DNA from 3 places in the Hathewaya histolytica genome. Region 3 is predicted to be linked to each of the others. Evidence: predicted binding sites of a transcription regulator. Region 3 holds the regulator's gene; each other region holds the start of a gene.
What was found. The regulator HrcA, encoded in region 3, represses chaperone genes, less so after heat shock. The targets are predictions, from matches to a motif close to TGTTAGCACTCNNNNNNNNNGAGTGCTAACA.

Region 1 (11,116 bases), 140 kb from region 3:
TCATATTTTAAAAGGCCTAGATATCAATGTAAAGAAAAAAGAATTTGTAGGAATTATAGGACCTAATGGTAGTGGTAAAAGTACACTTTTAAAATGTATATACAGGACATTGAAACCTTCTATGGGAGCTATATTATTAGATAATAAAAATATTAAGGATTTTTCTATTAAGGAAACTGCGAAAAAAATGGCTGTGGTATCACAACATAATAATTATAACTTTGACTTTACTGTTGCTGATATGGTTTTAATGGGACGATCACCACATAAAAAGTTTATAGAAAAAGATAATGCTGAGGACTATAGGATTATGGAAGAATCCTTGGAAAAGGTAGGCATGAAAGAGTATGTTAACCGAAGTTTTTCAAGTCTTTCAGGTGGAGAAAGGCAAAGAATAATTCTTGCAAGGGCATTGGCACAAAAAACTGAATGTCTAATATTAGATGAACCTACAAATCATTTAGATATAAAATATCAACTACAGTTTATGGCTACAGTAAAGAAACTTGAAATTACAGTTATATCTGCTATTCATGATTTAAATATTGCCGCATTATATTGTGATAAAATTTATGCTATGAAGTCAGGTAAAATACTTAGTTATGGAACTCCAAAGCAAGTACTAACAGAGGAGTTAATAAAATCTTTATATGAAGTGGATGCTAAAGTTACTGAGGATAGGGAAACTGGTATCTTAAATATTATGTATAAACCATGTATATAAATATGTAAAATAGTAAGATTTATTTTGCATTAGCATAATATACTTAATGAATAGATTTAAAGTGAATCTTATTAATTGTACAATAGAAAATATATTTAAAAACTTTTAAAGGGACATATAGCTGTCCCTTAGTTATTTTAGAAGTCTTCTTTGAATAGTTTTTCAATGGTGTTAACATCATTAGTAAATTTCAAGGGTCTTACTGCTGGTCCTTCTATTATTTCTCCTTTATATGAAAATCTTGAACCGTGACAAGGGCAATCCCAGGATTTTTCAGCAGGATTCCAATTTAATTCGCATCCCATATGTGTACATGTGGTGTTTACTAAATACAGAACGCCATCTTCATCCTTATATGCTCCAGCTCTTTTTCCTTCCAATTCTAAAACTTTTCCTTCTCCTTTATTGAGCTCTATATGTTCTGGTAATGTAGAAAGTTTACCATCTATAAGATTTTTTGCTACACTGAGATTTCCAGTCATAAAGTTTTTAGCAGATCCAATAATATTTTTACGTGATGGGTTATATACGTCTTGCCATGGGCTTTCTCCTTTAACAATCAAGTCTCTAAGAAGTATTGAAGAAGCTATACTATTTGTCATGCCCCACTTTCCAAAACCAGTGGCAATATACAAGTTGGGTGTATCTGAAGTGAAATGGCCCACATAAGGTAATCCATCTAAGGTCATGCAATCCTGGGTAGACCAATGGAAGGGTATATCTTCTACAGTAAAGGTGCTATTTGCAAAATCTATTAAGTCTTCATATTGTTTTAGGGTATCTTTACATTGCCCAGTTTTGTGGCTATTGCCACCTACAAGTATAAGTTCATGATTTTCATAACTTTGAGCTCTAAGTGAACGTGTAGGTTCTTCAGCATTTATATACATTCCACCTGGATATTTCTCTTTTGCTTTAATTGCAACCACATAAGATCTCTCAGGAAAAAGTCTAGTAAAGTACATTCCATGTTTATTATAAAAAGGGTAATGAGATGCAATAATAACTTTTTCGGAAGTAACTTTTTTCCCCTGTTCAGTTGTAAGTATATAGTTCTTATCTTTTGTAATATCAATTACTCTACTTTCTTCAAATATGAGAACTCCATTATTATGTATAACTTTGGTTAAACCAAGTACGTATTTAAGTGGGTGAAACTGAGCTTGATTATCAAAACGAACTGCCCCCTTAATGGATATTGGAAGAGGTGTTTCTTCTACGTAAGATGCCTTAATACCTAAGGTTGATGCTATTTTAGCTTCTTGACTAATTTTTTCAATGTAGTCTTCTTCTGATGTGTATATAAATGCAGATTGAGAAATATAATCACAGTTAATATTATTTTCATCTGCAATTTTCTTTATTTCACTAATGGCAGACTCATTAGCCTCAGCATATTGTTTTGTTAACTCTAATCCTATTTGATTTTGAATTTTACTATAAATAATATCATGTTGGGATGTGATTTTTGCTGTTGTATGCCCTGTAGTAGCTTGAGCTATATGATTGGACTCAAGAAGTGCTACTTTTAAACCTTCTTTCTGTAACATGTACGCACATGATACACCTACTATGCCCCCACCAATTATAGCTACATCTACATTTATATCTTCATTTAAAGGTGGGTAGTCTGTTATATCTGTAGATGCCATCCAATAAGATTGGGGCGAGTTTTTAAAGTTCATTTGATTATCTATATTCATACTTTGCCTCCATATATAAATTCTTACAGATCTATTGTTTACTTTTATAAGGAAAAGTATTCATAATCATGGGTGGGAAGAGGGCATAATTTTAATGTATATAGAAAATTAAATTTTTACGTAATCAATCTAACTAATACGATTTATAAAAAAATAAAAGAATTTATCTATATCTTTTTCAGTTATGTGATTTTTTAGATGTATAAAGTTAAACTCTCTTTGAATAATAAAATCGGATATTTCAATCTTAGCAATGTTACCATTATTTATTTCCGACATTGCAGCATCTTCATACATAAAGCTAATACCTAGATCGCTTTTCACCATTTCTTTTATAACATTTACATTTCCAATTTCTATTGTATCTTTAAAGTTTTCAAGGGTTAGATTTTTATCAAAAAGTCCTCTTTCAAGCACTTCGCGAGAGCCTGAGCCTTTTTCACGAACTATTATTGTTTCATCTTTAAGATCATATAATAACACAGTTTTTTTTGATACTAATGGATGAGTTATAGGTGCTGTAAGTATAAAATTAGCGTTTTTATATAATTGAGTTTCATAATTTGCTTTGTTAAATAGCCCTTCAACTATGGCAAAACTAATTTCCCCCTTTTCTAGCATATCCAACACTTTTTTTGTGTTATTAACATACATTGTTATTTCATATTCAGGAAACTCTTTTATGAAGTCTCCAAGTAATGGGGATATGGTGAATTCACCAATAGTCAATGTAGTTGCAAATTTTAGTGTCTTAATTTTTTTATTTGTTTCTTTAAGTTCTTCTGCAATTAATTTTTCATTAGCTTTTGCACTTAATGCATACTTGTGAAAAAGTTCTCCTGCCTTTGTAAGTTTCAACTCTCTATTTTTATATTCTAGAAGCTTACAACCATAGTTTTTTTCTAAAAATTGAATATGCTGAGTTACTGCAGGCTGAGTTATACAAAGTTCTTCTGAGGCTTTGGTATAACTCTTATTTTTACATACAGCTAAGAAAGATTCTATTCTTAAATCTAGCATTTTATAAGCACCTCTATAAATTTAATTTATTAATATATAAATATTTATAATTAGATTTTATAGTAGCTCAGTGCTAAAATCAAGAAGTAATATATTTAAGGAGCTGAATTTTATGTCATGTATAAAAAAATATTTAGTAGGGATATTTATTACAGTAATACTTGCACTTGTATCAAATTTTTTAAGTGGATTAATTCCATACAAATTAATAAGTGCTGGGGTTTTTGCACTACTTTTAGGAATGGCTTTAAATCCAGTAGTTTCTAAACAAAATATACTTAATGAAGGATTGAAATTTACTTCAAGTAAGGTTCTTAAAATTGCGATTATACTTATGGGAGCATCTCTTAGTTTTTCACAAGTAGTAGAGGTTGGTAAGTTTTCATTGATTGTTATGACATTTACTCTTATAACAGCTTTTGCTGGAGGATATATATTAGGTAAACTTTTTAACATGGATTGGAAGCTTTCATCACTTATTTCTGCAGGGACAGGCATCTGTGGGGGTTCTGCCATTGCAGCTATTGCACCAGTTATAGAAGCAGAGGATAGTGATATTGCTTATGCTATATCTGCTACATTTATATTTGATATTGTTATGGTAATTCTCTTTCCTATAATGGGAAAGTATTTTGGAATGACAGATTTAGGATATGGATTATGGGCTGGAACAGCTGTAAATGATACCTCATCTGTAGTTGCTGCTGGATATGCTTTTTCTGATGCTGCAGGTAAATTTTCTGTTATAGTTAAGCTTACACGTACTTTATCTATTGTTCCTGTAGTACTTATATTTTCATATATTAATGAGAAGCTTAAGAGAAAAAATGATCAACGAGAATTTTATTTAGAAGAAAAACATAAAAATCATGAAAAGCGAAAGGTTAATATTAAAAAGATTTTTCCTTGGTTTATAATTATGTTTATTGGATTAGTTTGTATTAAAAGTGCTGGAGTAATTCCAGATACCTTCAGTAAATATATAACTAGTACAAGCAAGTTTTTAATGGTTATGGCCTTAGGAGCTATTGGACTTCAAACAAATTATAAAAAGCTTTCAAAATCAGGGTTTGCTCCTATGGTTCATGGATTTATCATATCAGCTTTAGTTGTTATAGCTGCATTTTTAGTACAGATGTTTATAGGTCAGATATAGTTTGTTTCATAATATATGTTTAAAATATTCATAATTTATAGTATAATATGTAAAGGGATGCCAATTATGGTATCCCTGTTTTATTAATATATACTTATTTAATATACCCATAAAATAATTGAAGAACTATAGACTTTAGGTGAGGAAATATTAATTATTTTTATTATGTTTAAAATTAAAGTATATTAAATAAATTGACATAAACTTTAAAATATGTTATATAAAAATTAAAGATATTAGCACTCAAGTATAAAGAGTGCTAATAATTAAATGCATTGATTGATTAATATATAAGTTAATAACTTATATATTATGTTTTCTTTTATTGGAAGGGAGAGAGGTAAATTGGAAACAAAACAATTTAAAGCAGAATCTAAAAGACTTTTAGATCTTATGATTAATTCAATTTATACTAATAGGGAGATTTTTTTAAGAGAACTTATTTCTAATGCTAGTGATGCAATTGATAAAATTTATTACAAAGCATTATCAGATGATTCCTTAAGCTTTGAAAAGGAGAACTATTATATTAAACTAATGGCTGATAAAGAAAATAGATTATTAAAAATCTCTGATACTGGTATTGGAATGACAAAGGAAGAACTTGATGATAATCTTGGAGTTATAGCTAAAAGTGGATCTTTACAATTCAAAAAAGAAACGGAATTAAAAGATGGATATGATATAATTGGTCAGTTCGGTGTAGGATTTTATTCTTCATTCTTAGTAGCTGATACAGTTACAGTTATAAGCAAAGCCTTTGGAAGTGATGAAGCTTACAAGTGGGAATCTAAAGGGGTAGATGGATATACTATTGAACCATGTGAAAAAGATTCCTTTGGTACAGAAATCATACTTAAAATAAAAGAAAATACAGAGGATGAGAATTTTGATGAATACCTAGAACAGTATAAAATAAAGTCAATAATTAAGAAGTATTCTGATTTTATTAGATATCCAATAAAAATGGATATAACTGAAGAAAAGCTTAAAGAAGGTAGTGAAGGAGAATACGAAGAGTATACAGAAGAACAGACTGTAAATAGTATGGTTCCAATATGGAGAAAAAATAAAAAAGAACTTAAGGATGAGGATTATGAGAACTTCTATTCTGAAAAACACTATGGTTTTGATAAACCAATAAAGCATATTCATATTAGTGTTGATGGTATGGTAAGTTATAATGCAATTTTATTTATTCCAGAGAAGACACCATACGATTTCTATACAAAGGAATATGAAAAAGGTTTAGAATTATACTCAAATGGTGTTCTAATTATGAATAAGTGTGGAGATTTACTACCTGATTATTTTGGGTTTGTTAAAGGAGTAGTAGATTCAGAAGATTTATCACTTAATATATCTAGAGAGATATTACAGCACGATAGACAGTTAAAACTTATTGCTAAAAATATAAAAAATAAAATAAAGAGTGAGCTTGAAAACTTATTAAAAAATGAAAGAGAGAAATATGAGGAGTTTTATAAGTCTTTTGGATTACAATTAAAATATGGTGTTTATAGTGATTTTGGCATACATAAGGATGAGCTACAAGACTTATTAATGTTCTATTCATCAAAAGAGAAGAAGATGGTAACTTTAGATGAATATGTTTCAAGAATGCCAGAAGATCAAAAATATATCTACTATGCATCAGGTGAGTCTATAGAAAGAATTGAGAAACTTCCACAAACAGAGGTTGTATTAGATAAAGGATATGAAATATTATACTTTACAGAAGATGTAGATGAGTTTGCTGCAAGTGTAATGGCAAACTATAAGGAAAAAGAGTTTAAATCAGTATCAAGTGGTGATTTGGGTATAGACCAAGAAGAAAATGAGAACTCAACTAATTCTGATGACCAAGAGAATAATGATTTATTTGAACATATGAAAGAGATATTAAAAGATAAAGTTAAAGATGTTAGATCATCAAAGAGATTAAAAAATCATGTTGTATGTCTAGCAAATGATGGGGAACTTACTATTGAAATGGAAAAAATACTAAACTCCATGCCTAACAATCAGAACATAAAGGCAGATAAAGTTTTAGAAATAAACATAAATCATGATGTATTTAAGTCACTGAAAGAAGCTTATGAAAGTGATAAAGATAAATTTAAGTTATATACAGATTTATTATATAATCAAGCATTACTTATAGAAGGGTTAGCTGTAAGTGATCCAGTAGAGTTTACAAATAATATTTGTAAGATAATGAAATAGATAATATTAAATAAAAATTAAAGAGGATGTCTTAAAATGATTTTAATCATAAAAAGACCTCCTCTTTTTTATTTAGATTAACAATCCTGCTATGGTAGCAGTCATAAAGGCTGATAATGTTCCAGCTAGGACTGCTCTAAGTCCAAGTTTAGCTACATCTTTACGCTTTTCTGGAGCTAGGCTTCCAATAGATCCTATTTGAATAGCTATGGAACCAAAATTAGCAAATCCACAAAGAGCATAAGTTAATATAATTATGGTTCTTTCACTTAAAGCTTTTTGTGCTATTAATGGGGACAGATTACCATAAGCTACAAATTCATTTAAGACAATTTTTTGACCTAGAAGATTTCCAGCTGTTGCTATATCACTTGTTGGAATTCCCATAATATATGCAACAGGTGAGAATAACTTACCAAATACCCAGTTTAAACTTAGGAAACTTGCACCAAAGAATCCACCAACAAAAGATATAATATAATTTAAGAAGGCTATTAATGCTACAAAGGCTATTAATAATCCACCAACGTTTATTGCTATTTGAATACCTTCAATAGCTCCATTAGCAGCAGCTTCTATAATGTTAGTTGCAGTTTTTTCTTGTTCTAATTTTACTCCATTTTTAGTTACGGGTTCTTCTACTTCTGGTATCATAATTTTAGCAACAACAAGTCCTGCAGGTGCAGCCATAACGCTAGCTGCAAGTAAGTGAGAAGCGTTAACCCCAAGGGCAACATATCCAGCCATAACACTTCCGGCTACAGTGGCCATACCTCCAACCATAACAGCAAATAATTCTGAAGAGGTCATATCTTTTAAATATGGTTTTACTATAAGGGGAGCTTCATTTTGGCTTAAGAATATATTAGATACTGCAGAAGTTGTTTCTGCACCACTAGTTCCTAAAAGTTTTGCAAGAACCCTAGAAATTATGGATATAATAAATTGCATAACTCCAATATGATAAAGTATTCCCATAAGAGCTGAGAAAAATATTATTGTAGGCAATACTTGGAAAGCAAAAATAAATCCTATAGAATCATTATTTAATAAGTTTCCAAATAGAAATTTTGCCCCTTCTCCAGTAAAGCTTAGAAGTTTGTCTATAATTTTACCTAAAAGTCCAAAGAATTTTTGGCCTAAAGGAACTTTTAGAACTAATATAGCAAAGATTCCTTGAAGAGCGAATCCAAGAACAACTAGTCTCCAATTAATAGCTTTTCTATTATTAGAAAATAGATAAGCTATTCCTAAAAAAACAATTAAACCTAAAATACCTATTAATTTATTCATGAGCACGTCTCCATATGTATAGATTTTAGCTAATATAATAGAAAAACATTAATTATATTAAAATACCACCTATAAATATAATTTATATTAAAACATTTTTCAATATAATTTTTAATTCAGACTGAATATATAAAGAGATATAGAATAAATAATTCATTGCTTTGAGGTATAGTGTTTCCTCTAGAAGGAAAAATATTAATAAATGGTGACGCAAAAAAATATTATAACATAAAAGTTTTATAAGGAATATAAAATGATAAGAGGTAGGATTTATCTATGACTATAATAAGAGAAAAGGGACTATCTCAAGATAATGCTTTGAGATAGTCTCATAAATTAATTATATTATTTCCTTAAGAAGTTTTGAAAAGTATTCCACATGTTCTTTCTCTTCGTCAAGTATGGTTTTAAGCATGTCTTTAACATCTTCAGACTTAAGTCCTTTATACATATGAGTATAAAGTTCTACTGTAAGCTCTTCAGATTTAAGAGCTTGTTTTATAGATGATTCTAAATTTTTAAAAGCATCCTTAGGCTCTTCTTTTTTATCAAATACTTTATTTTCAATTAATTTTCTTAGATATTCACTTACTTCAGGATCACTAAGATAATCTGAATTTAATTCATCTTCATTTTTTTTAGAATACTCATCGAAGAGCTTTTGAAACTTTTCTTTATGCATAAGTTCTTGACCTGCTGCCATAACTAAAAATTCCTTAACTTTTCCATCAGTATATTTAGCACCATTTAAATAAAAATTACGTCCTTCTTCTTCAGTTAAAATTGCAACCTTAAGCATCTCAAGTATACTAAAATTATTTGACATATAATTCTCCACCCCTTCTACTAATTGCCTATTAACTAAATAATACATTACAAGGACATATTTATCAATACTTAAGGAAGTACTACCTAAGCAAAAATATTATCAATATCAATATAAATTTATAAGATAATCATATTAAATTTGGTTTTGTATTTATTTTACCAGTATTGGAACTTATATTGATTTTTTGTTACAAACCCCATATAATTTATATGGAATGAAAATCAAAATCATTTAAATTAGGTATATTATTTAAAGCGATTAGGGGAGTTGAGGAACTTTGAAAACTAAAAAAAACATTGTACGTATGTATGATAAATATATTAAAGAAGAGTTTCATTGCAAAACCTCAGAAGAACTTTTAGGCAAGAAATATATTATTGGCGAGCAATTTGGAGTTGGCAATTTTTCAAGAATGAAAATAGAGGATGGATTAGAAATTTCAAAGCTTGATATGTATTCAACAAATATGTATTTTGATAATAGGGGATATGGGGATCAGATTTTAGAAATGGGATATTGTTATAGTGGAATTACGAAAATTTTAGCTTTGCCTAGTAATAAAGAATACGTTCTTAAGGAAGGTCAAATTTTTTTATATAAAGTATCAAATGATGTAGATTATTTTAAATTTAAATATGATAAATGCAGGACTATTTCTATCCATATGCATTTTGATACTATTAAGGATGCCGTGAATCCAATATGGGAACACAAGGTAATAATGGACTGGGAAACACAAATGAATAACGTATTTGAAAAAGATATATTAATAATTGAGAAAGCTAGTTATGATATAAAAAGGATAGCAGAAGAAATAGATACCATTCCAATTAACAATATGATAGGATATATGAAGTTAAAGTTTAAGACTATAGAATTTTTATCTACTTTTTTTGAAAGAAACTCCAATATAAAATCAATCCAAAATTCAGAAGATGGGGAAAAAGAAATTATAATTAAGGCTAAGAATATAATAAATAAAAATATTCAAAGTACCCCATCCCTTAAGGAATTAGCTAGTAATTTAAATATAAGTTTATATAAATTACAAAAAGCTTTTAAAAATACTACAGGCAATACAGTTTATGAATATATAAAGAAATCAAGAATTGAAAAAGCAGAATATTTATTAAAAAATACGGATATGTCTATTTTAGAAATTGCAAATGAAGTGGGCTATGAAAATCCAAGTAAGTTTTCAAATGTCTTTAAAAGTTATAAGAATTTGAATCCATTACAATATAGAAAAGCAAATACTAATCAATATAAATAATAATGTTATTTTTCTAAAAAAGTTATTAAGAATGCTCTAAATTCAATAAAAATCCTATATTTAGGTTTTTGTTTTTGGAGCATTTTTTGTTTTTTTTGGAGTTGAAGTTGAAAATGATTTTCAATTATAATGAATGCAAGGTTTATTTCATAATTTTATTAAAATAAAGAAGAGGAAGGGGAGTAATTATGAAAGAAAAATCAAATTTAAGTTTTCTTCTAGAGGTATCCGACAGGGAAAAAATAAAATTATATATATCAGCTTTGTTTAGTATAATAAGTTCACTCTTTGCTATAGTACCATATATTCTTATGTATAATATAATATTGGAGCTTTTTAATGATTCGGTGAATTATGAAAGAATTAAATCCATGGCTATAATTGTAGGCATTATTATAATTTTGAGGATGGCTATATTCCTACTGTCAGGAGTATTTTCTCATATAGCAGCTTTTACAATACTATATGAACTTAGAATAAAGGCAATAAATCATATGTCAAAGCTTAATATGGGTTTTTTTACTGGAAACACTATAGGAAATGTTAAAAAAACAATTAATGAGGATATAGAAAAATTAGAAAATTTTATAGCTCATCAAATTCCAGACTTATCAGCAGCTATTGTAGCTCCTATTATAATTATAGGATATCTTTTATATTTAAACTGGAAACTAGCCTTAGTTTTATTTATTCCTATTATATTAGGATTTTTAAGTCAAATACGCATGTTTAAAGGTATGAAAGAAAAGATGACTCATTATCATGAGTTAGTTAAAAGACTTAACTCTACCATTATCCAATATATAAATGGAATGAATGTAATGAAAGCTTTTAATTTATCTGCAAAGTCTTTTAAAAACTACAAGGATATTACCGAAGAATATGCAGATTA
Region 2 (11,116 bases), 580 kb from region 3:
CTTAACTAAGTTTTCGCCAATATTTCTTCCTACGCCTCCTAATGATATCTTCACTTCACCAGGATTAGAATCTTTACTAATTAACTTATCATTAGGAAACCCCTGTATATCAACGTTAGTTCCACCTATAATGCTTACATAGGCCTCTTCATTTATGATATAACCTTTCCCAACGATATAGCCCTTCTTCAGTAGATTCGTTATATGTACCGCCACGGATGAACGTGTTATGCCAAGAGAATTAGCTAATTCTTTTTGAGAAATCATAGGATTCTTTTTAATTAAATCTAAAATTTCTTGTTCCCTATTTGTCATAGCTTCTCCTTAACTTTTGTTTATTTTATTAACTTATGTTTATTCTCTAACTTTACTTATAATATCATATTTTCTTTTAAAATTCAATCTTATTTCATTATTTATTATATGCTTTTTATAAATTTATATAAAAAAATAGGGCTTTGCATATGCAAAACCCTATAAATTCACTTCTATGGATTAGTACATTCCATCCATTCCCATACCGCCCATTGGTGGAGCCATTGGTGCTGGTTGTTTTTCTGGAATATCTACAACTGCTGCTTCTGTAGTTAAGAATGTTGAAGCTACAGATGCTGCGTTTTGTAAAGCTGATCTTGTAACCTTAGTTGGATCAACAATACCAGCTTTTAGCATGTCTACGTATTCACCTTTATACGCATCAAATCCAATACCTATTTCACTTGATTTTAATTTTTCTATTATTACTGAACCTTCTAAACCAGCATTTGTAGCAATTTGTCTTAATGGTTCTTCTAAAGATCTCACGATAATGTTTATTCCAACTTGAACATCAGAATTCTCATCAGTTAATTTAGCAACTTCAGCTATAGTATTTAAGTATGCGCTTCCACCACCTGGTACTATACCTTCTTCTACTGCTGCCTTTGTAGCTGCTAGGGCATCTTCTATTCTTAGTTTTCTTTCTTTTAATTCAGTTTCTGTAGCTGCACCAACTTTTACTACAGCAACTCCACCTGCAAGTTTAGCAAGTCTTTCTTGTAGTTTTTCTTTATCAAATTCAGAAGTTGTTTCTTCAATTTGAACTTTTAATTGGTTAACTCTATTTTGAATTTCTTCTTTATTTCCTTTTCCATTTACTATTGTTGTAGTATCCTTAGATACTTTAACACTTTCAGCTCTACCAAGCATATCTACTGTTACGTCTTTTAAATCTCTTCCTAATTCTTCAGAAATCACTTGACCACCAGTTAATATAGCTATATCAGCTAACATTTCTTTTCTTCTGTCGCCGAATCCTGGAGCTTTTACAGCTACACAAGTAAATGTACCTCTTAATTTATTTACAACTAATGTTGCTAATGCTTCACCTTCAACATCATCAGCAATTATAAGTAGTTTTTTACCTTGTTGAACGATTTGCTCTAATAATGGTAATAACTCTTGAATGTTAGCAATTTTCTTATCTGTTATTAAGATATATGGTTCTTCAACAGCTGCTTCCATTTTTTCTGTATCTGTTGACATATATGGGCTTAAGTACCCTCTATCGAATTGCATACCTTCAACAACATTTAACTCTGTACCCATTGATTTTGATTCTTCAATAGTGATAACACCTTCATTACCAACCTTCTCCATAGCATCAGCTATTAACTTTCCTATTTCTGAATCTGCAGCTGATATAGATGCAACTTGTTCTATGTCTGCTTTTCCGTTTACTGGTTTTGATATTTTCTTTATTTCTTCAACTGCTTTGTCCACAGCTAATTTTATACCATGTCTAATTAACATTGGGTTAGCACCAGCTGTTACGTTTTTTAGACCTTCTCTTATAATAGCTTGAGCTAATAATGTAGCTGTTGTAGTACCATCTCCTGCTACATCATTTGTCTTAGTTGCAACTTCTTTAACTAATTGTGCTCCCATATTTTCATAAGCATCTTCTAATTCTATCTCTCTTGCTATTGTAACACCGTCATTTGTTATTAATGGTGCACCAAATTTTTTATCTAAAACAACGTTTCTTCCCTTAGGTCCTAAAGTTACTTTTACTGTATCAGCAAGAACATCTACACCTCTTTGCATAGCTCTTCTAGCTTCTTCATTAAATAAAATTTTCTTTGCCATGTTTTGACCCTCCTATAAATAATAATTTTTTAGGATAAAACTATTTTTCAATAACAGCTAAAATATCACTTTGACTTAAAACAATATATTCTTGACCGTCAAACTTTATTTCATTTCCTGCATATTTAGAGAATAAAACTCTATCTCCAACTGCAACTTCCATTTTAATTTCTTTTCCATCTACTATTGAACCAGGTCCTACTGCAACTACTTCTGCCTCTTGTGGTTTTTCTTTAGCTGCTCCAGCTACTATTATTCCACTTTTTGTAGTTTCCTCTGCTTCAATTCTTTTAATAACAACTCTGTCAGCAAGTGGTCTTATATTCATTTAAAACCCTCCTTAATTGATTTGTTTATTTAATTTAATATTTTACTTTTATTTTATAAACACTTATCTTATGTAACTCTCATGCATTAGCACTCATTAACTTAGAGTGCTAATACAATTATTATAGTAATTAATAGCATTATTAATATCAAATACTATTAAAGGCTAAATTAACCCATATAGCTCTATTATGATAATATATATGTTTTTTGCTTTATATATCTTATGTTTTCATAACAAATTATCAATTTAATTTTTTATTGTTATATTTGATGTTATAATATTTAATAAAAAAGTTATATGGGTGATATTATGAATTTAAACAAAATAAATAACTCTAATTTAACTAAGCGATTTAAAAATACTTTTTTCTATGTTATTTTAAGTTCTTTTATACTAGTATTGTGTATAAATTTTGTAATGCTATTTAAATATATTTACTATATAGATATTAAATACCTAAAACTAGAAGAAATCTCGGAATTAAGTTTTGACAACTTAAAATCTAATTACAACTATTTAATAGATTTTTTATATTCTAATAGTAAGAACTTTTCTATGCCCTATTTTAAGTCTTCTTATAATGGAAGAGTTCATTTCTTCGAGGTTAGAAATATCATAAAAACTTTAAATTGTTCTCTATTAGTTACTGCACCAATTAGTATATTCTATGTACTAAGACAAAATGCTAAAAAGAATTTTCATTACTTAAAATATGTTTCTATAATACTATGTTCTTTTCCTTTTTTATTATTACTACCTTTAGCAATTAATTTTTCCAAGGCTTTCGATACATTTCATCATATATTGTTTAATAACGATTACTGGATTTTTGACGAAACTTTAGACCCTGTAATAACAGTTCTGCCTGAAAGATTCTTTATGCATGAAGGTTTCTTCTTGTTACTTATAATTCTAATTATATCCATATCTTTATATTTTATTTATAGAAAGAAAAAAAGAAGCTCTTAAAAAGGAGACCACTGAAAAACTTATAGTTTTTCGGGGGTTTACTTTTTACATAATTTAAAAGACTCAAGTTTATACCATTTTGTGGTATGAGCTTGAGTCTTTTTGTATTATTAAACCCTAATCGGGTATATTTACTGATTGCTTAGAGTCAATATTCTCTTCAAGTTTACAGCAAAAATGGTCAATGCACCTTGCATTTGCATGCCAACAAGACCTGCGGCTGACGCAACATCATACCCATGTCTATGTTTCATTTCACTATTTTTAGCTTCAATTTTATATCTCTCTTTTGATTTTTCTTTAAAAAAATCAGTTTCTTGAAATTCAATATGTTTTTGATGCGTATTCGTTTTGATTGAAACTGAGTATGATTTAGTTTTAGCACCTTCTTTATAGCACCCTTGTTTTAAAGGGCAACACTGACACTTTTTAACATCAAAAAAATAAGAAATTACTGTACCTAGTCCATCTTTGGCATGTTTTTTAGGTCTAGTACTAGTTTTCTTAGTACTCATATGGCCAGCTTCACACGCATACATATCTGCATCTTTATTATATTCAAACTTCGTTTTAGTTTGTCTTTTGTTACCATGAGATACTGATTTACTAAGCTTTGCAATTAGATTTTTTTCACTTTCATTTACATATTCTATATTTTCTTTTTCTGAATAAGCTGCATCTCCAATAATATTTTCTATGTTTAAGCCAGAGGCTTCGCTCTTTTCAATAAGTGATTTTAGTTGTTTTCCATCGTGTTTTTCTCCCGAAGTAACTACAGCAGCAGTAATAATACGTTCCTCAGTCATTGCAATATGAGTTTTATACCCAAAGAAAGATGTATCAGCAGTTTTGTGTCCAACTTTTGCGTCAGCATCTTTAGAGAATGACAAAACCTCTAAATCATCTTCGATTGTTTCTTTTAATAAATTTAATTTTTCTTTTACAGCTGGATAACTTGAAATGACCTCTTCTTTTTCAATAACTGATATAAGTTTTTGACAATACTCTATTTCATCCTCAAGAAGACCGTTGTTAACTTTATTAGGAAACCTTGCTTTCATTGACTCATCAATGTTATAAACTGACTTTCGAAGTTTTTTAGATTGTTCAATTAAAACTTCCCTAGGTGTTTTTTGATTGTATCTAGCTTTGGTATGAGTTGAATCAACAATAATTGATTTTGATTTTATAATTTCCTTTTCCAATGCTATTTCTACGGTTTTAGAAATTAGCATGTCCATTAGATTAGTGTCCTTTAAGCGTAGCTTTCTAAATTTAGTTAAAGAACTTGGATTAATTACATCCTCCTCCGGAGCCATATCTAAGAAATATTTAAAAGACATATCATATTTAGAGCGTTCAACAACATCTACATCAGAAATATTGAAAATAGTTTTTAGTAAAAGATATTTAAACATTCTTATTGGGTCAATCGCTCCGCGACCGTTATTATTGCAATATGTAGAAACTAATTCATCGTAGATGAATGAGAAATCTACCATTTCTTTAATCCTTCTCAACATATTATCTTTAGGGATAATCCTATCATATATATCACCATATTCGCTTAATATCATCTTTTGATGCATTAACATAAAATCACCTGCTTAAATTAGTAATATAAAAATTATACTAAAAAATAGACATAACATCTACACAAACTGTAGTGTTATGTCTATTAAGATTAGGAGGGTACTTTTTCAGTACCCTCCTTAAAAAGCTTCTTTTATATTTTAATATTGTTTTCTCATGAATATTATAATCATAATCTCAATTATTTGTAAATATTTATATATCTAGATATATTTTAATTCGTTATTAATATATTAAATAATCATTATCTCTCTTAACTAAAATGTATAAAAAACAGTTTTTAATACTATATGAATAGTGTTAAATCATTGGTACTTATTTATCTCCTACGTCTATAAAAAACGTCTGAATATGATATTACATCCTGATATCCTTTAACTTTAAGTTTAATATTACCAGATGTCAAAAACTCAATAGCATCTTGTATATTATAATCAAAGGCTAACTGAGTATGTGCATAAGAGATTTCCATATTTCCTGCTTTAGTAGTTGAATTAGTAAATCCACCTTTTACAGTCATATATCCTCTATGCATTGATTTGTTCACATCTGAAACTTTATCTATTTTAAACTTAAATGCAATACCATTTACAGATGTTTTACAGTGACTACTTTGTGAGCTTTTATAATCCTTAACATAAGCTTTTTCTTGCTCAAAAAGATCTATTGAAATTGATTCGTGATGACTTCTAGCTGTAGAATTATTAAAATATATATTAGAGTCATGACCTAATGCTAGTACATCACTGAAATAACAAAGAGGTCTTTTTTTCCAGTCATAGAAAAGATAAAACTCATACTCTCCATTGCTTTTTTCATATCCATCCAAATTTATTCTAATCCAACTATTTTCGGATTTGTTTGGAAATGACCTCGTAATTTTCTTATTATCATACAGTTTCAAAAGTTTATCTTGTCCTTCCAATAATTCATATTCTTCTTCTGTATATTTTTTAGGATCTACCTTAACATTACCACACCCATCTTGAATTACCCTTATATAAGCTTGGCTACTATTATATGACACTGCATTTTTTTCTAACTCTTTTAAGGCTTCTACGCTTTTTGGGTCATTTTTAAAATTATTAAGTTGCGACTTAGCTATACCTTCTGATATGTTAGTTTTGAAATTACTTTGAGTTAGTGCCATTTTATAATTGTCATCTTTTACTGGTGTTGCACCTACCATAACTGAATTAAAAAATATAGTAGCAGATACTAATAAAGCACTTGTTAATTTAATTTTACTCATTGTTATCCCCCTTAATGTGCTATAATAATGTTAACTATACCAAAATCAACATTATTATTCAATATTTTACCATAGGAGGAGTATCTTTTATGAGTTCTTTATATGTATTTTTTATTATCTTCATTATATTTATCTTGTTTATCATCATAAATAAAGTATTTCTTAACAACATATCTACTATTAAACTAATGTTTTTATCTTTATTTACAATGATAATTGGTATAGCATTTTTGGTAATTATAAATGATTACTCTAATATTTCATTTTTCTTAAAATTGATTGGTCTTTTTATATTATTATTTGGAATTAGTACTGGAATAAGTATACTAAAAAAAGATTTAAAATAAACTTTTTTGAAGATACAATATAAGTTTCAAATAATATGTATTAGAATTTTAGACTAGGATTACATTTTAACGCCTAGTCTAAAATTTAATATTATATTCTATATTTTGTAACATAACCTAATCATCTTCTTAGATGCTGTCTAATATGTTCTTTTGACACTTTTACTTTTCATACCCTTGCTATGATTTCAAAGGCTACCTTCATATATTGCTATCCACTATTCCATGAACGTAAAATTTTTTAATTTAAATTTTTGACGTTTTATTAAATTTCTACTAATAACCTTGTAATATCAATACTTTTATATTTTAATATTGTTTTCTCTGGCGTAATAAAATAAATATTGTTGAGCAAATCCAGATAAATCGCCAAATTTATCCCTGCCGAATTTTCTAATCTTAGGTAATGACACATCAGGAGCTACATAAAAATGTTGCATGGCTCTTTTAACCCATACATCCACTGGAAAAGCTGAATACTTTTGCATAGAAAAAAGTATTATGCAATCAGATACTTTAGGCCCAATGCCGTTAAACTCTTTCATAGCTTCATGACATTCATCATCACTAAGACCTTTTATATAGTCTAAATTTTTCTCTCCACTATATATTTTCTCTACAGTATCTTTTATATATTTTGCCCTAAACCCTGTTCTACATTCTTCTAATTCTTCTATAGTAGCGTCTTTTAATTTTTCTAATTTAGGGAAAGTATAATAAGATTCCCCCTTGTATATAATCTCTTCTCCCCATGCTTTACTTATATTATTTATGGCTTTTTTTATCATAGGTATCCTATTATTAGCTGAAATAATAAATGAAAGTGTAATTTCAAAAGGATCTTGTTTTAAAATTCTTATTCCTTTTCCAAACGATGTAGATTCAGCTAATATTGGATCTTTACTAAGCTCTTCTTTAATATCTCCATAATTCCTCTTTAAATCAAAATACTCTTCCCATATATCATAAAAATCCTTAATGTTAGTATTATATATTATGACATCATCTTGGTTTTTTTGAACTTCAATAACCTTCCCAAATGCTACACCTACATAACTTCCATCATCTCTCCTGTTCCATCTAAAACATTGTCCACAATCGAATATATCCTTAAGTTCAAAACTTTTTACATTTTTAATTATAATCCCTTGTTCTATTTCTTCTAAAGCCTCATATTCTCTATAGTCCATTATGTTCACCTTCCTTTTATATTAATTAATATTATGTATTATATATTTTCTTATCTATAAATATCTTATAGCTATTATTAATTATTTTGTACTAATTTATATTTTTTAATAATATTATAACAAACCATTTATATATTAACTACATACTTTCATATAATTTAATATTAAAACAGCTCTTATAAAGGTTTAAGAGCTGTTTCGTTATATGAATTATTAAATTATTTATTATAATATTATTTAGTCCTAAAAAATCATATATAATATATTAGCTAATATACCTGATGCTATACCACCTAATAATTGCGTTATAATAGCTTTATTAACTAAATCTCTCTCTCCAATAGCATCCATAAGTCCAACGTGAACGCTTAAGAAACCAGCATTACATATTGCCATTGCTGTAAATACAGCTACATCTTTTGCATTTATAATACCTGCTTTTAAAAACTCTGGTACTACTGCCAGGGATGCTCCAACAGATGCTAAAGACGTAATAGGGAATGTTATGGCTTCTGAATTTGAGAAACCAAATAAAGGTTTAATTATAAATTGTAATTTTGATCCTATCCAAGGAAAGAATCCTATTCCTTCATATGCTGCTCCTGTGAAAACACCATTAGGTCCAGGTCCCTTTGATAACATCATTATAAATGTACACATTATTACAACTCCTGGTATAATTGTAAGTGCTGTATCAACACCTGTCTTACCACCATCTAATAATGCTTGTAAAACTCTTTGAGTAACATTTCCTTCTCTAACTTCTCTATATTTTAACATATCATAGCCTTCATATTCACCATCTACAGCCTCTTGCTCTGTTCCATATCTCTTTTTACCTACGATTAACATTAATCTTACGCTTAAAATACCACCTGTTAAAGCTGCTATATTCCCTATTAGAACAGCTTTACCTAAATTTACTTTATCAGAAGACTGAGCTAGCATAAATGTTGTAACTATTAATCCCATTCCAAAAACTGTACCAAAGTTTACAAGTGATGGAATCTGGTATTTTTTAAAATACTTCAAAAATCCCTTATCTTGAACAATAGGAACTATTGATGGATTATCTGATAGATACGTAGTAACAGCCCCTACAGATGCTGCACCTGGAAGTCCATACAAAGGTTTCATAAGAGGATATAAAACTTTATTTATTATAGCTACTATTCCAAATTCAGATAACAATGATGTAAATGCACCTGCTAAAACTATTACCCCCATTAAAAACCATATAGTATTTAGAATTAAATCGTGTGCAGTACCCATCATGGTTTTAAACATCTTATCTACACCCATTCTACTAGCAAATACCCAAAATAAAACTGCAATAACTGCAAAAGCTACATAAGTTTCTGTTGTTACAACTTTAACTATCTTTTTTTGATTAGTTTTTTTTTCTTCCACTGGTTTAGTTATAGTCTTTTCCCCACTCATTGAATAACCCCTCCTAATATTTGTGAAACTTTTAAAAGAAACTTACAATTGACTAAATTTTCTAAAAACTTAGGGCAAATTAACAGTCTCTCTCCTTTCTTTTGTATTTCAATTTATATTTTATATATACAAATGTTAAATGTCAAACAATTCTTTATATTTTTATACTTATATTTTTATCTATATATTTTTACTATGAATATAAAATATTTGTATAAATAAAAAAGAGTATGTCCAATAAATAATCAGACATACTCTTTTTAAATTTTAGCTATTTAATTTTTCATCAATAGCTTTAGCTGCTTTCTTTCCTGCTTCCATAGCTAGTATAACTGTAGCTGCTCCAGTTACAGCATCTCCTCCAGCATACACATTTTCTCTTGAAGTTAAACCTGTATCTTCTTCTGCTACGATACATCTTCTCTTATTAATTTCAAGACCTTTTGTTGTAGATGGAATTAATGGGTTTGGTGATGTTCCAAGTGACATAATTACAGTGTCTACATCTAATACGAACTCTGAGTTTGGAATTTCAACTGGTCTTCTTCTTCCAGATTCATCTGGTTCACCTAATTCCATTCTTACACATTTCATACCCTTAACCCAACCATTTTCATCACCTAAAATTTCTATTGGATTAACTAGAAGGTCAAATGTTACACCTTCTTCTTTAGCATGATGAACTTCTTCTATTCTTGCTGGAAGTTCTGATTCAGATCTTCTGTATACTATGTGAGCTTCTTTAGCACCTAGTCTTAGTGCTGTTCTTACAGCATCCATAGCAACGTTTCCTCCGCCTACTACTGCAACTTTTTCTCCTACTCTAATTGGAGTTTCGTAACCTTCTTTGAAAGCCTTCATTAGATTAGTTCTTGTTAAGAATTCATTAGCTGAACATACTCCATTTAAGTTTTCACCTTGTATTCCCATGAACTTAGGAAGACCAGCTCCTGATCCTATGAATACAGCATCAAATTTCTCAACTTCAAATAACTCATCTATAGTAACTGTTCTACCAACAATTACGTTAGTCTCAATTTTTACACCTAATTTTTTAACATTTTCTATTTCATGTTTAACAACTGTATCTTTAGGTAATCTAAATTCTGGTATACCATATACTAGTACTCCACCTGGTTCATGTAATGCTTCAAAAATAGTCACATCATAACCATCTTTTGCAAGATCTCCTGCACAAGTTAATCCTGCAGGACCACTTCCTATTACAGCAACCTTTTTACCATTTTTAGCTTTAGTAGATGCTATATCCACATTATGCTCTCTTGTCCAGTCAGCTACAAACCTCTCTAACTTTCCTATAGCTACTGATTCTCCTTTTATACCTAAAACACATTTACTTTCACATTGTAATTCTTGTGGACAAACTCTTCCACATACTGCTGGCAATGCACTATATTCTGCTATAGTTTTTGCAGCCTCTTCAAATTCTCTATTTTTAACGTGTTGAATGAACTCTGGTATAGCTATGCTAACAGGGCACATTGTAACACATCTTGGATTTTTACAATTTAAACATCTAGAAGCTTCTTGTACTGCCTCTTCTTCTGTATATCCTAAACAAACTTCTTCAAAATTTCTAGCTCTAACTTTTGCATCTTGTTCAGCAATAGGAACTTTTTTCATTCTATCTAAATTCATTATTTAGCACCTCCTAAATTGCATCCTTTTTGAATTCCTTCATTTTGTTTAGTTTCCTCTGATTTATACATTGCAGCTCTTCTCATAGCTTCATTGAAGTCAACCTTATGTCCATCGAACTCTGGTCCATCTACACATGCAAATTTAGTTTCTCCATCTACAGTTACCCTACAAGCCCCACACATTCCTGTACCGTCAACCATAATAG
Region 3 (11,116 bases):
TAGAAAAGACTGGAACTTTAACTCAAAGAGAAATGGATAATCAAGTATTAGACAATATGGAACTTGAAAGAGAAAGAGGAATTACAATAAAATCACAAGCTGCTAGATTAGTATATAAGGCTAAAGATGGAAATGAGTATATATTAAATTTAATTGATACTCCGGGGCATGTAGACTTTAATTATGAAGTTTCAAGGAGTCTTGCTGCTTGTGAAGGTGCTCTACTTGTAGTAGATGCAACTCAAGGAATTCAAGCACAAACCTTAGCGAATTGCTATCTTGCAGTAGATAGTGATTTAGAGATTTCACCGGTAATAAATAAAATAGACTTGCCAAGTGCAAGACCGAATGAAATAAAAGAAGAGATTGAAGATGTAATTGGTATAGAAGCTAGCGATGCACCACTTATATCTGCAAAAACAGGACTAAATATAGAAGATGTATTAGAAAACGTAATAGAGAAGATACCAGAGCCTTCTGGTGATGAAAATGCACCTCTTAAAGCCTTGATATTTGACTCTTACTATGATAGTTATAAAGGTATTGTAAGCTATGTTAGAATAAAAGACGGTGTTGTAAAAAAAGGTTCTACTATAAAGCTAATGGTTACAGATAAAACCTATGATGTTGTTGAAGTAGGTGTTTTTACACCTGGATATCTTCCAGTAAATGAATTAAGGGCTGGAGATGTTGGTTATATCTGTGCATCTATTAAGAATGTAAAAGATGCTAGAGTTGGAGATACTATAACTGATGCAAAGAATCCTACAAAAGAGGCATTAAAAGGTTATAGACCAGCTATGCCTATGGTGTATAGTGGTATTTACCCATTAGATGGTGCAAAGTATGATGAATTAAGAGAATCATTAGAAAAACTTCAGTTAAATGATGCGGCTCTTGCCTTTGAACCTGAAACATCAATTGCTTTAGGATTTGGATTTAGATGTGGGTTCCTTGGGTTACTTCATATGGAGATAATTCAGGAAAGAATTGAAAGAGAATTTGGTATAGATATTATAACCACTGCTCCATCCGTTGTTTACAAAGTTTATAAAACCAATGGAGAAGAACTTGAGATTACAAATCCAACTAATATGCCAGAACCATCTGAGATAACTCATATGGAAGAGCCTATAGTAAAGGCATCTATAATTACACCTTCAGAATATGTAGGAGCCATTATGGAACTTTGCCAAGATAGAAGAGGGAATTTTATAGATATGCAGTACATAGAGACTACAAGAGTTGTTTTAAACTATGATATTCCATTAAATGAGATCATATATGATTTCTTTGATGCCTTAAAGTCAAGAACTAAAGGATATGCATCTTTTGATTATGAATTAAAAGGATATAAAGAGACCAAACTTGTTAAGCTTGATTTATTACTTAACAAAGAAAAGGTAGATGCACTTTCTTTAATAGTTCCAGAGGAAAGAGCATATATGAGAGGTAGAATAATTGCAGAAAAATTAAAGGAATTAATACCAAGACAGTTATTCGAAATACCAATACAAGCTACTGTAGGTGCTAAGGTAATTGCAAGAGAGACTATAAAGGCTATGAGAAAAGATGTTCTTGCAAAATGCTACGGTGGTGATATATCAAGAAAGAGAAAACTTCTTGAAAAGCAGAAAAAAGGTAAGAAGAGAATGAGACAGTTAGGAAACGTTGAGGTACCACAAGAAGCATTCATGGCAGTGCTTAAAACAGATGATTAAATTAATTTAAATGAGGTAAGAATATGAAGGAAAAATCATTGTATATTCACATACCATTTTGCCCTAAGAAATGTCTATACTGTGACTTTAGTTCCTTTGCTAACATAGAGTATTTAATGGATGATTATGTAGATGCACTATGCAAAGAAATACTTTTCTATAAGAATATTTATAAGTTTAAAACTATATTTATAGGTGGGGGAACTCCCACCTTTTTAAATATACAAAATTTAGAGAAGTTAGGCGAATGCATAAAGGAATTAGATTTAAGTAAAGATTTAGAGTTTACTATGGAGGGTAATCCGGGAACTTTCAACTTACAGAAATTAAAAGCAATAAAAGGAATAGGAGTAAATAGATTAAGTATGGGTGTGCAATCTTATGATAACAATCTATTGGATAAGATCGGAAGGATTCACACTGCAGAAGAATTTGAAAAGAATTATTTTTTATGTAGAGAAGCTGGATTTGATAATATAAATTTAGATTTAATGTTTGGATTACCATCACAAAAACTAGAACATTGGAAAACTACATTGCAAAAAGCAGTTTTACTAAATCCAGAACATTTATCTTGTTATAGCCTGATAATTGAAGAAGGTACACCTTTTTATAAAATGTATAAAGATAGAAAGGGATTACCTACAGAAGAAGAAGAAAGAGAGATGTATAATTATACATTACAATTCTTAAAGCATAAAGGTTATAAACAATATGAAATATCTAACTTCGCTAAAGAAGGTAAGAAGTGTAAACATAATCTAGCTTACTGGGACCTAGAAGATTATTTAGGGTGTGGAACTGCTGCACATTCTTTTATAGAGGGTAATAGAATGGAGAATGTTACATCAATAAAAGATTATATAGACAGAATCAATTCTGAAGAGTGTTCTATAGGCCATAAGCATGTAAACTCAAATACTGAAACTATAGAAGAATTTATGTTTATGGGACTTAGAAAGATAGACGGGATAGACAAAAATATTTTTAAGAACAAATTTAATATTGAAATTCATGATATATATAATAAAGTAATTGAAAAATATAAGAAATTAAATTTATTATATGAGGATGAAAATAAATTAGCTTTAACTAAAGAAGGTATAGAATTTTCAAACACAGTAATGGCCGAATTTATTTTAGACTAAAAAGCATATAACGTAGTAAAACAAAGAAAAATCTATATTTATTGCATAGTAGGCAGAGAAATTCATTTAATAGGTTATAATGATAAAATATGATATATAAATTATATTGACAAAAAAAAATACTAGTGTTATTTTAAAAACATAGTCATTAGCACTCAAAGTTGATGAGTGCTAATAAAGAGGTGATAATGATGGAAGATAGAAAAATAAAAATTCTAGAAGCCATAATTAGGGATTATGTTGTAACAGGAGAACCTGTAGGCTCCAGAACAATTGCTAAAAAGTATGATTTAGGAGTTAGCTCAGCTACAATTAGAAATGAAATGGCTGATTTGGAGGAATTAGGTTATCTACAGCAATTACATAGTTCTTCCGGTAGGATACCATCAGACCTTGGATATAGGCTATATGTAGATAAGTTAATGCAATTAACAAAACTTACAGATGAAGAAAAGTTTTTAATTCAAAATAAGCTTATAGATAGGGCTATATACGAACTAGATAAAGTTGTTAATGAGGCAACAAGAATTTTAACTAGTCTAACTGATATGGTGTGTATAGTAAAGACACCGTCACTGAAAAAAAGTACAATAAAGCAAATTCAGCTGATTAGTATAGATAGAAATACTATACTTGTGGTAATAATAACGGATAGCGGACTTATTAAAAATGATATAATAAGAACGCAAAAACCTATAGAATCACATATACTATTAAAGTTAAATAATTTAGTTAACTTAAGACTATCAAATCTTTCTATAGAAGATATGGACCTTGAAGTTATAAACAATTTAAAAAATGACTTGACCGGTCATGATGATATTTTTAATGCGCTTATTCCTACTTTATATTCAACCCTTAAAAATATGGAATCTTCTAAAGTTTATGCAGAGGGAACCGTAAATATATTAAATTATCAAGAGTATAGTGATATAGAAAAGGCTAAGGAATTTTTTGAATTTGTAAATAATGAGGAGAATTTAAGACGATTATTAAATTTAGACGATAAAAGTAAAAAAATAAGAATAAATATAGGTATGGAAAATAATTTACAGCAAGCAAAAGAGTATAGCATAATAACGGCTTTTTATGGATTTAAAGATAAACCTCTTGGTACTATAGGGGTAATAGGGCCAACTAGAATGAATTATGATAGAGTTATTTCATCTATTATAAGTCTTGTAGAAGAATTAAATATTAATATTTTAAAAATATATAAATAGGTTCTATTATAGAAAATGAATGGAGGAATGATGTTTTGGTTATAAATAATGCTGATGAAAACATAAATAAAGAATCAGTAGATTTAGATGAACATATAGAGAGTGAAGAGTGCTGCTCTAACTGTGAAACTCAGTGTGAATGTGACAAAGAGGAAGCTAAAACAGAGCAATCTAAAGAAGAATTATTAGAGAAAGAATTGGAAGAACTTAGGGTGGAACATTCCAAACTAAAGGACGAGAATAAATTTACAGCAAATAGGCTTAAAGTTGTAGAGGATAAGTATTCAAGTCTTTTTAATGAATATGAAAATTATAGAAAAAGAACTGCAAAAGAAAAGGAAAACATCTTCAATGATTCTTGTGGAGATGTACTAAAAGAATTTTTACCTGTTTTAGATAACTTAGAAAGAGCAATAGATGCTGGTGGTTCTTTAGAGGAACTTAAGATAGGTGTGGAAATGACTTTGAAAGGTTTTAAAGCTGCCTTTGAAAAGTTATCAGTTGAAGAAATATCAACTAATGAAGGATTTGATCCAAATTATCATAATGCAGTAATGCATGTTGAAGATAAAGAGTATGGTCAAAATCAAATAGTTGAAGTTTTCCAAAAAGGATACAAAAGAGAAGAAAAAGTTATAAGACATAGCATGGTAAAAGTTGCAAATTAGCTAAATTACTAAAATCTTAATATATTGAATAAAATTTCGTAAACTAGGAGGTACAAAAAATGGCAAAAATTATAGGTATTGATTTAGGTACAACAAATTCTTGTGTATCAGTTATGGAGGGTGGAGATCCAGTAGTAATTCCTAACGCAGAAGGAGCTAGAACAACTCCATCAGTAGTTTCTTTTCAAGCAGATGGTTCAAGATTAGTGGGGCAAGTTGCAAAGAGACAATCAATTACAAACCCAGATAAAACAATAATTTCTATTAAAAGATATATGGGAACTGACCATAAAACAGTAATAGATGGAAAAGAATATACACCTCAAGAAATTTCAGCAATGACTCTTCAAAAATTAAAAGCAGATGCTGAAGCATATTTAGGAGAAAAAGTTACAGAAGCAGTTATTACTGTTCCAGCATATTTTAATGATAGTGAAAGACAAGCAACTAAAGATGCTGGTAAAATCGCAGGATTAAATGTAAGAAGAATTATAAATGAACCAACAGCAGCAGCACTTGCATATGGTCTTGATAAAATGGATTCAAACCATAAAATATTAGTATATGACTTAGGGGGAGGAACTTTTGACGTATCTATTCTAGAATTAGGAGATGGAGTTTTCGAAGTTCTTGCTACTAATGGAGATACTAAATTAGGTGGAGACGATTTCGACCAAAAAGTTATAGATTATATAGCAGACACATTTAAAGCAGAAAATGGAATTGATTTAAAAGGAGATAAAATGGCTCTTCAAAGATTAAAAGAAGCAGCTGAGAAAGCTAAGATTGAATTATCTTCATCAAATCAAACAAATATTAACCTTCCATTTATAACAGCTGATGCTACAGGACCAAAACATATAGATATGAATATAACAAGAGCTAAGTTTAATGAACTTACAGCTGACTTAGTTCAAAGAACAATAGAACCTATTAAAAAAGCTTTAAGTGATTCAGGCTTAAGTATTAATGACATAGAGAAAGTTATATTAGTTGGTGGTTCTACAAGAATACCAGCAGTACAAGAAGCTGTTAAGAACTTTACAGGAAAAGAACCTTCAAAAGGAGTTAACCCAGATGAGTGTGTTGCAATGGGAGCAGCAGTTCAAGCAGGTGTACTTACAGGCGAAGTTAAAGATATATTACTTCTTGATGTAACACCATTAACTCTTGGAATTGAAACTCTAGGGGGAGTAGCAACTCCTCTTATTGAAAGAAATACAACAATACCAGCTAAGAAGAGTCAAATATTCTCAACAGCAGCAGATAGCCAAACTTCAGTGGAAATTCATGTAGTTCAAGGTGAAAGACAAATGGCTACAGATAATAAAACATTAGGAAGATTTACTTTATCAGGAATAGCTCCAGCACCAAGAGGAATTCCTCAAATCGAAGTAACTTTTGATATAGATGCTAACGGTATAGTTAATGTTTCTGCAAAAGATAAGGGAACAGGAAAAGAGGCTAACATAACAATTACAGCTTCAACAAATCTTTCAGATGATGATATAAATAAAGCTGTAGAAGAAGCACAAAAATTTGAAGAAGAAGATAAGAAGAGAAAAGAAGCAATAGATACTAAAAACAATGCTGATCAAATAGCATATCAAACAGAAAGCACTTTAAAAGAATTAGGTGATAAGGTATCTGCAGAAGATAAGAGTAAGGTAGAAGCTAAGCTAGAAGAATTAAAGAAAGTTAAAGATGGAGAAGACATAGAAGCTATAAAGAAAGCTACAGAAGAGTTAACTCAAGAATTCTATGCTGTATCATCTAAAATGTATCAAGCAGCTAACCCAGAAGGTGCCCAAGGTTTTGATCCAAATGCGCAAAATGCAACAGGAGCAGACCAAAATACAGATAAAAAAGATGATAATGTAGTAGATGCAGATTATGAAGTAAATGACGATAAATAAAATATAAATAAACAATTTAATTAAGGGAAGGGTTCTTACCCATCCCTTAATTTTAGGGTAAAATTATTTAAAAGTTTTAGTAGGCATTATATAGTATAAACTTGATTTTGTAATTAGGTGGTGAAAAGCATGGCAAGAGACTATTATGAAGTATTAGGAATAGAAAAAGGTGCTGATGATGCACAGATAAAAAGAGCCTTTAAAAAGCTTGCTTTAAAATACCATCCAGATAGAAATCCAGAAGACAAGGAAGCAGAAGAAAAATTTAAAGAAATAAATGAGGCTTACCAAGTTTTATCAGATTCAGAAAAAAGAGCTAGATATGATCAATTTGGAACAACTGATTTTTCTGGCGGATTTGATGGAGGTTTTGGTGGCGCCGGATTCGACTTCTCAGACTTAGGCGATATTTTTGGAGATATATTTGGTGGAGGTTTTGGTGGTTTTGGGGGTGGTAGAAGAAACCCTAACGCACCAAGAAAAGGTGAAGATTTAGAAACTACTATAAATTTAACTTTTGAAGAGGCAGTATTTGGATGCGAAAAAGAACTTAAAATAAATAAGCATGAACACTGTACCACATGTAAGGGGAATGGAGCGAAGCCAGGAACTTCACCGAAAACTTGTGATAAGTGTGGTGGGACAGGTAGAATAACCATTCAAAAAAGAACTGCATTTGGTGCTTTCTCAACTCAAACTACCTGTGATAAATGTAGTGGATTAGGTACTTATATAGAAGAAAAATGTACAACATGTAGGGGAACTGGAAGACTTAAAAAGCAAAAGAAAATTTCAATAAAAGTTCCTGCAGGAGTTGATACAGGAAATATAATACCTATTAGAGGACAGGGTGAACCTGGTGATAATAAGGGTCCTTCAGGTGATTTATATGTTCATATAAGGGTGTCAAATCATAATATTTTCGAAAGAAGAGGTTTTGATATTTATATAGACCAACATATAAGTGTAGGCAAGGCTATTTTAGGAACAGAACTTAAAGTTCCTACGGTAGATGGTGAAGTTATATATAAAGTACCAGAGGGAACTCAATCTAATACGGTGTTTAGACTTAAAAACAAAGGAGTTCCTAAAGTAAATGGAGTTGGTCGTGGTGATCAATATGTTAAGGTTATAGTTGATATACCTAAAAAGTTAAGTGAAGAACAAAAAAAGGCACTACTTAACTTTATGGAAGCTTCAGGTGAAGAAGTACAAGTGAAAAAAGAAGAGCATAAAGGTTTATTTGATTCTCTTAAGAGAAAAAAATAGATTTCTTAAGGATGGTTTAATTATTAGTTTTACTAATAATTAAAAAACCATCCTTTTTATTTTATAATGATTTAAATGTTTTTATAAAGTTTATTGATGCAAAAGTGTATTAATGGTATAATACATTTAAAAGTATGTATTAATACGTTAATACATAAATATTTACATAAAGGGGTGGGGTTATGATCCAAGTTAAAAATGCAACTAAAAGGTACAAAAAAATAATGGCAATGGATGGATTAAGTTTTGATGTAAAGGAGGGGAAGATTACAGCGCTTTTGGGTTTAAATGGTGCAGGGAAATCTACTTCTATAAAAGCTATTATGGGGATTGTCAAATTGGACTCAGGGGAGATTTTATTAGATGGTGGACCTGTTAATTATAAGACTTATGATAAGTTGGCATTAATACCGGATGTAAGTATTCATTATCCTAATATGACTATAAAAGAAATGTTTCAGTATATGGAAGTTTTTTATAAGAATTGGGATATGAAAAAAGCTTATAAAATGTTAGAAAAATTTAAATTAGAGGGCAATAGAAAGATTTCCGAATTATCCAAAGGAAATTTAGCTAGGGTAAAACTTATATCAGGTTTTGCTCAATGTCCAAAATACTTATTAATGGATGAACCTTTTTCGGGCATAGATATATTTGCAAGAGAAGATTTTATAAGTTCTATGATAAATTACATGGAGGATGGTATGGCTATTCTTTTAACTACCCATGAAATTAAAGAAATAGAACATATAGCGGAAGAAGTTATATTAGTAGATGAAGGTAAAGTTGTAAAGCACTTTGATGTAGAGAAAGTAAGGGAAGAAGAAGGTATGTCTATAGTAGATAAACTAAGGGAGGTATATAGGGGTGAATAGTAAGGGCGAAAATAAATTTTTAGTTCTATTAAATAATGAAGTTTCCCGAAGCGTAAAATTTATGATTCCAGGATTTATATTATTTTTTATAGCACACATATTAATAGTGGTTAGAGGGATAAATTATTTTAATAATGAAGTAAAGGGGTTTATTGGAGAGGGGAAAAGCATATCAGAGTATGTTAGCACAAGGGGGCTAATAAGTCTTAATAAAGTTTTTGAGAATAATCTTATTTTATTTTTGATTTGCTTTGGTGTTGCATTGATTCTTGTATATGCTATAGCTATATGGCTTAGAGAGTGGTACGGAAATAATAAAACTATATACACTTTATTAGTTTTACCAATATCCAAGCATAAGATTATTTTATCTAAATTCTGTGCTATATTTTTGTTGGGAACAACTTTTATATCAACTCAAATAGCGACTTTATTTGTAGATAATATAATTTTTAAAGCTTTTCTTAATAAGGAAGTAATGCAAAAAAGTAATCCTATAGAGGCTTTTTTAAATGGAAGTCGCATGCGAATTTTCCCCAAAAACCTTATAGAAATGAGTATTTATATACTAATTATTATAGCTATAGTAATGTTTATATTTAATGGAGTTTTAATAGAGAGAAGTTTTAAATTCAAGGGGATAATTTTAGATATAATATTATGTGCTGTAATTATAGCAGTATATATTATGCCAAGAACAAAAATGCATTTTTTTCTTGATGAATATTTGCTATATATAATTTTAATATCCATAATTATAGTTTTATTTAATTATTTTTCTGCTTATTATCTGCTAAGAAAAAAAATCAATATTTAAGGGGGGAGTAGAATGAAGAAGATTTATACCAGAATATTTCTTATATTTTCTATAGTGGTTATGGGTATTTATGTGGTTAATATTAAGGGGCAAGCAAGTAAAGATCCAAAGATATCAAAATTAGCTGGGGATATAAGTGTCTTGGGAAATAAAAAAATTAAAGTTATTAGTAGCAGTTCTATACTTAGGGGAAAGGAGCTATTACTATCTAAAAATGATGAAAAAGTAAGAAATGTGAAGATAGATTTTATGAACGTTAATTCAGAAAGGATTTTAAAAGACAGAAGTTTTTATAGAGGAAATGTTGATAACTCTGGAAATAAAACCTATGAAGATGATAAAGTAAAAATATTTATAGATAGTAAATTTCAATATGTTAGTTCGACAGGTAAGAGGTTTGAAACCATAAAAGTATCTTATAGAAATAAAGGGGAAGATTTACTTAAAAGATTTAAGTTTGATATACCTATTAATAATGGTTATTTACAAGTTTTAGATTTTAAGCCTGAAGGAAATAATATAAGGCTTGCTTATATTGTTAGGGGAGAGATGAATAAGTTAATAATAACGACCATTGATCCTATAAAGGAAAGTATTAAAGAGGATAAATCCATTTTACTTGAAGATATTGTGAATGAAAAGTCAGATTATAGTGTATCTGGTTATATATACAATAATAAACTTTACATAAGTACATCTATTTCAAAAGAAGGTAAGGATGAAACTTATATAATGTCTATATTAGATTTAAAAGATTATAGTATTAAAAAGCATAACTATAAACCTAAAAGTGAAAAGATAATTCACTCTAAGACGGAATTAGGAAATGTCCATATAGATAATACTAAGATAAATAATAAAATTTATTATACAAAAAATCAAGGTTATAATATATATCTATGGAATTTTAATATGGATAATAATAAATTTGAAGAGGGTAGAGAAATTACTTTAGATACAAAGATTATAGAAAAGTTAAAAAGTGAAAAAGAGAAAACTGATATGTATATAAGATTAATAGAGGTAGATGGAAATAAGGCGTATTTTATAATTTCAAAATGTAGTAATGATGGTGTAACTATATTAAGTAAATATATTAATATAGTTGATACAGAAACAAATAAGAGTTTATATTTAGGGGAAATTAGTGCTTCTCAAGATAATAGTATTGAAGTTCTTAAGTAAATATAAAATAAAATTATAAGAGGGAGATATGACTATGAATATTAAAATTAATGATAAACAACCTATATATCTCCAAATAATATCTCATATTAAAAAAGAGATAATTGCTGGTAACATAAAATTAGGAGAAACAATACCATCTAGAAGGGAGCTTGCTGACATGATAAAAGTTAATCCCAATACAGTTCAGAGGGCGTATAAGGAGATGGAGATTATGGGACTGATTACTACTATGAGAAATTCTCAAAGTGAAATAACCTTAAACAAAGATTTGCTTAATGATATAAAAACTCA

Region 1: htpG (molecular chaperone HtpG) is a predicted target of HrcA. The motif match lies at 4,838-4,868, and genes of this name have one in related genera.
Region 2: groES (co-chaperone GroES) is a predicted target of HrcA. The motif match lies at 2,540-2,570, and genes of this name have one in related genera.

What each region holds. Positions count from the first base shown of each region.
Region 1 is NZ_LR590481.1:1,755,112-1,766,227, reverse strand. Features, by position in the region: gene FGL08_RS08605 (ABC transporter ATP-binding protein) at 1-724, shown strand, start outside; gene FGL08_RS08600 (FAD-dependent oxidoreductase) at 862-2,427, opposite strand; gene FGL08_RS08595 (LysR substrate-binding domain-containing protein) at 2,557-3,447, opposite strand; gene FGL08_RS08590 (YeiH family protein) at 3,560-4,603, shown strand; gene htpG (molecular chaperone HtpG) at 4,949-6,829, shown strand; gene FGL08_RS08580 (NupC/NupG family nucleoside CNT transporter) at 6,902-8,122, opposite strand; gene FGL08_RS08575 (ferritin family protein) at 8,463-8,948, opposite strand; gene FGL08_RS08570 (helix-turn-helix domain-containing protein) at 9,229-10,224, shown strand; gene FGL08_RS08565 (ABC transporter ATP-binding protein) at 10,413-11,116, shown strand, end outside.
Region 2 is NZ_LR590481.1:2,198,123-2,209,238, forward strand. Features, by position in the region: gene FGL08_RS10565 (PfkB family carbohydrate kinase) at 1-315, opposite strand, end outside; gene groL (chaperonin GroEL) at 496-2,127, opposite strand; gene groES (co-chaperone GroES) at 2,168-2,455, opposite strand; gene FGL08_RS10580 (TIGR01906 family membrane protein) at 2,768-3,427, shown strand; gene FGL08_RS10585 (IS1182 family transposase) at 3,559-5,022, opposite strand; gene FGL08_RS10590 (hypothetical protein) at 5,340-6,272, opposite strand; gene FGL08_RS10595 (hypothetical protein) at 6,362-6,619, shown strand; gene FGL08_RS10600 (DNA-3-methyladenine glycosylase family protein) at 6,922-7,809, opposite strand; gene FGL08_RS10605 (CD0519/CD1768 family membrane protein) at 8,053-9,249, opposite strand; gene gltA (NADPH-dependent glutamate synthase) at 9,517-10,908, opposite strand; gene FGL08_RS10615 (sulfide/dihydroorotate dehydrogenase-like FAD/NAD-binding protein) at 10,908-11,116, opposite strand, start outside.
Region 3 is NZ_LR590481.1:1,614,639-1,625,754, reverse strand. Features, by position in the region: gene lepA (translation elongation factor 4) at 1-1,721, shown strand, start outside; gene hemW (radical SAM family heme chaperone HemW) at 1,745-2,869, shown strand; gene hrcA (heat-inducible transcriptional repressor HrcA) at 3,061-4,092, shown strand; gene grpE (nucleotide exchange factor GrpE) at 4,128-4,760, shown strand; gene dnaK (molecular chaperone DnaK) at 4,820-6,676, shown strand; gene dnaJ (molecular chaperone DnaJ) at 6,806-7,945, shown strand; gene FGL08_RS07955 (ABC transporter ATP-binding protein) at 8,128-8,820, shown strand; gene FGL08_RS07950 (hypothetical protein) at 8,813-9,637, shown strand; gene FGL08_RS07945 (hypothetical protein) at 9,650-10,822, shown strand; gene FGL08_RS07940 (GntR family transcriptional regulator) at 10,857-11,116, shown strand, end outside.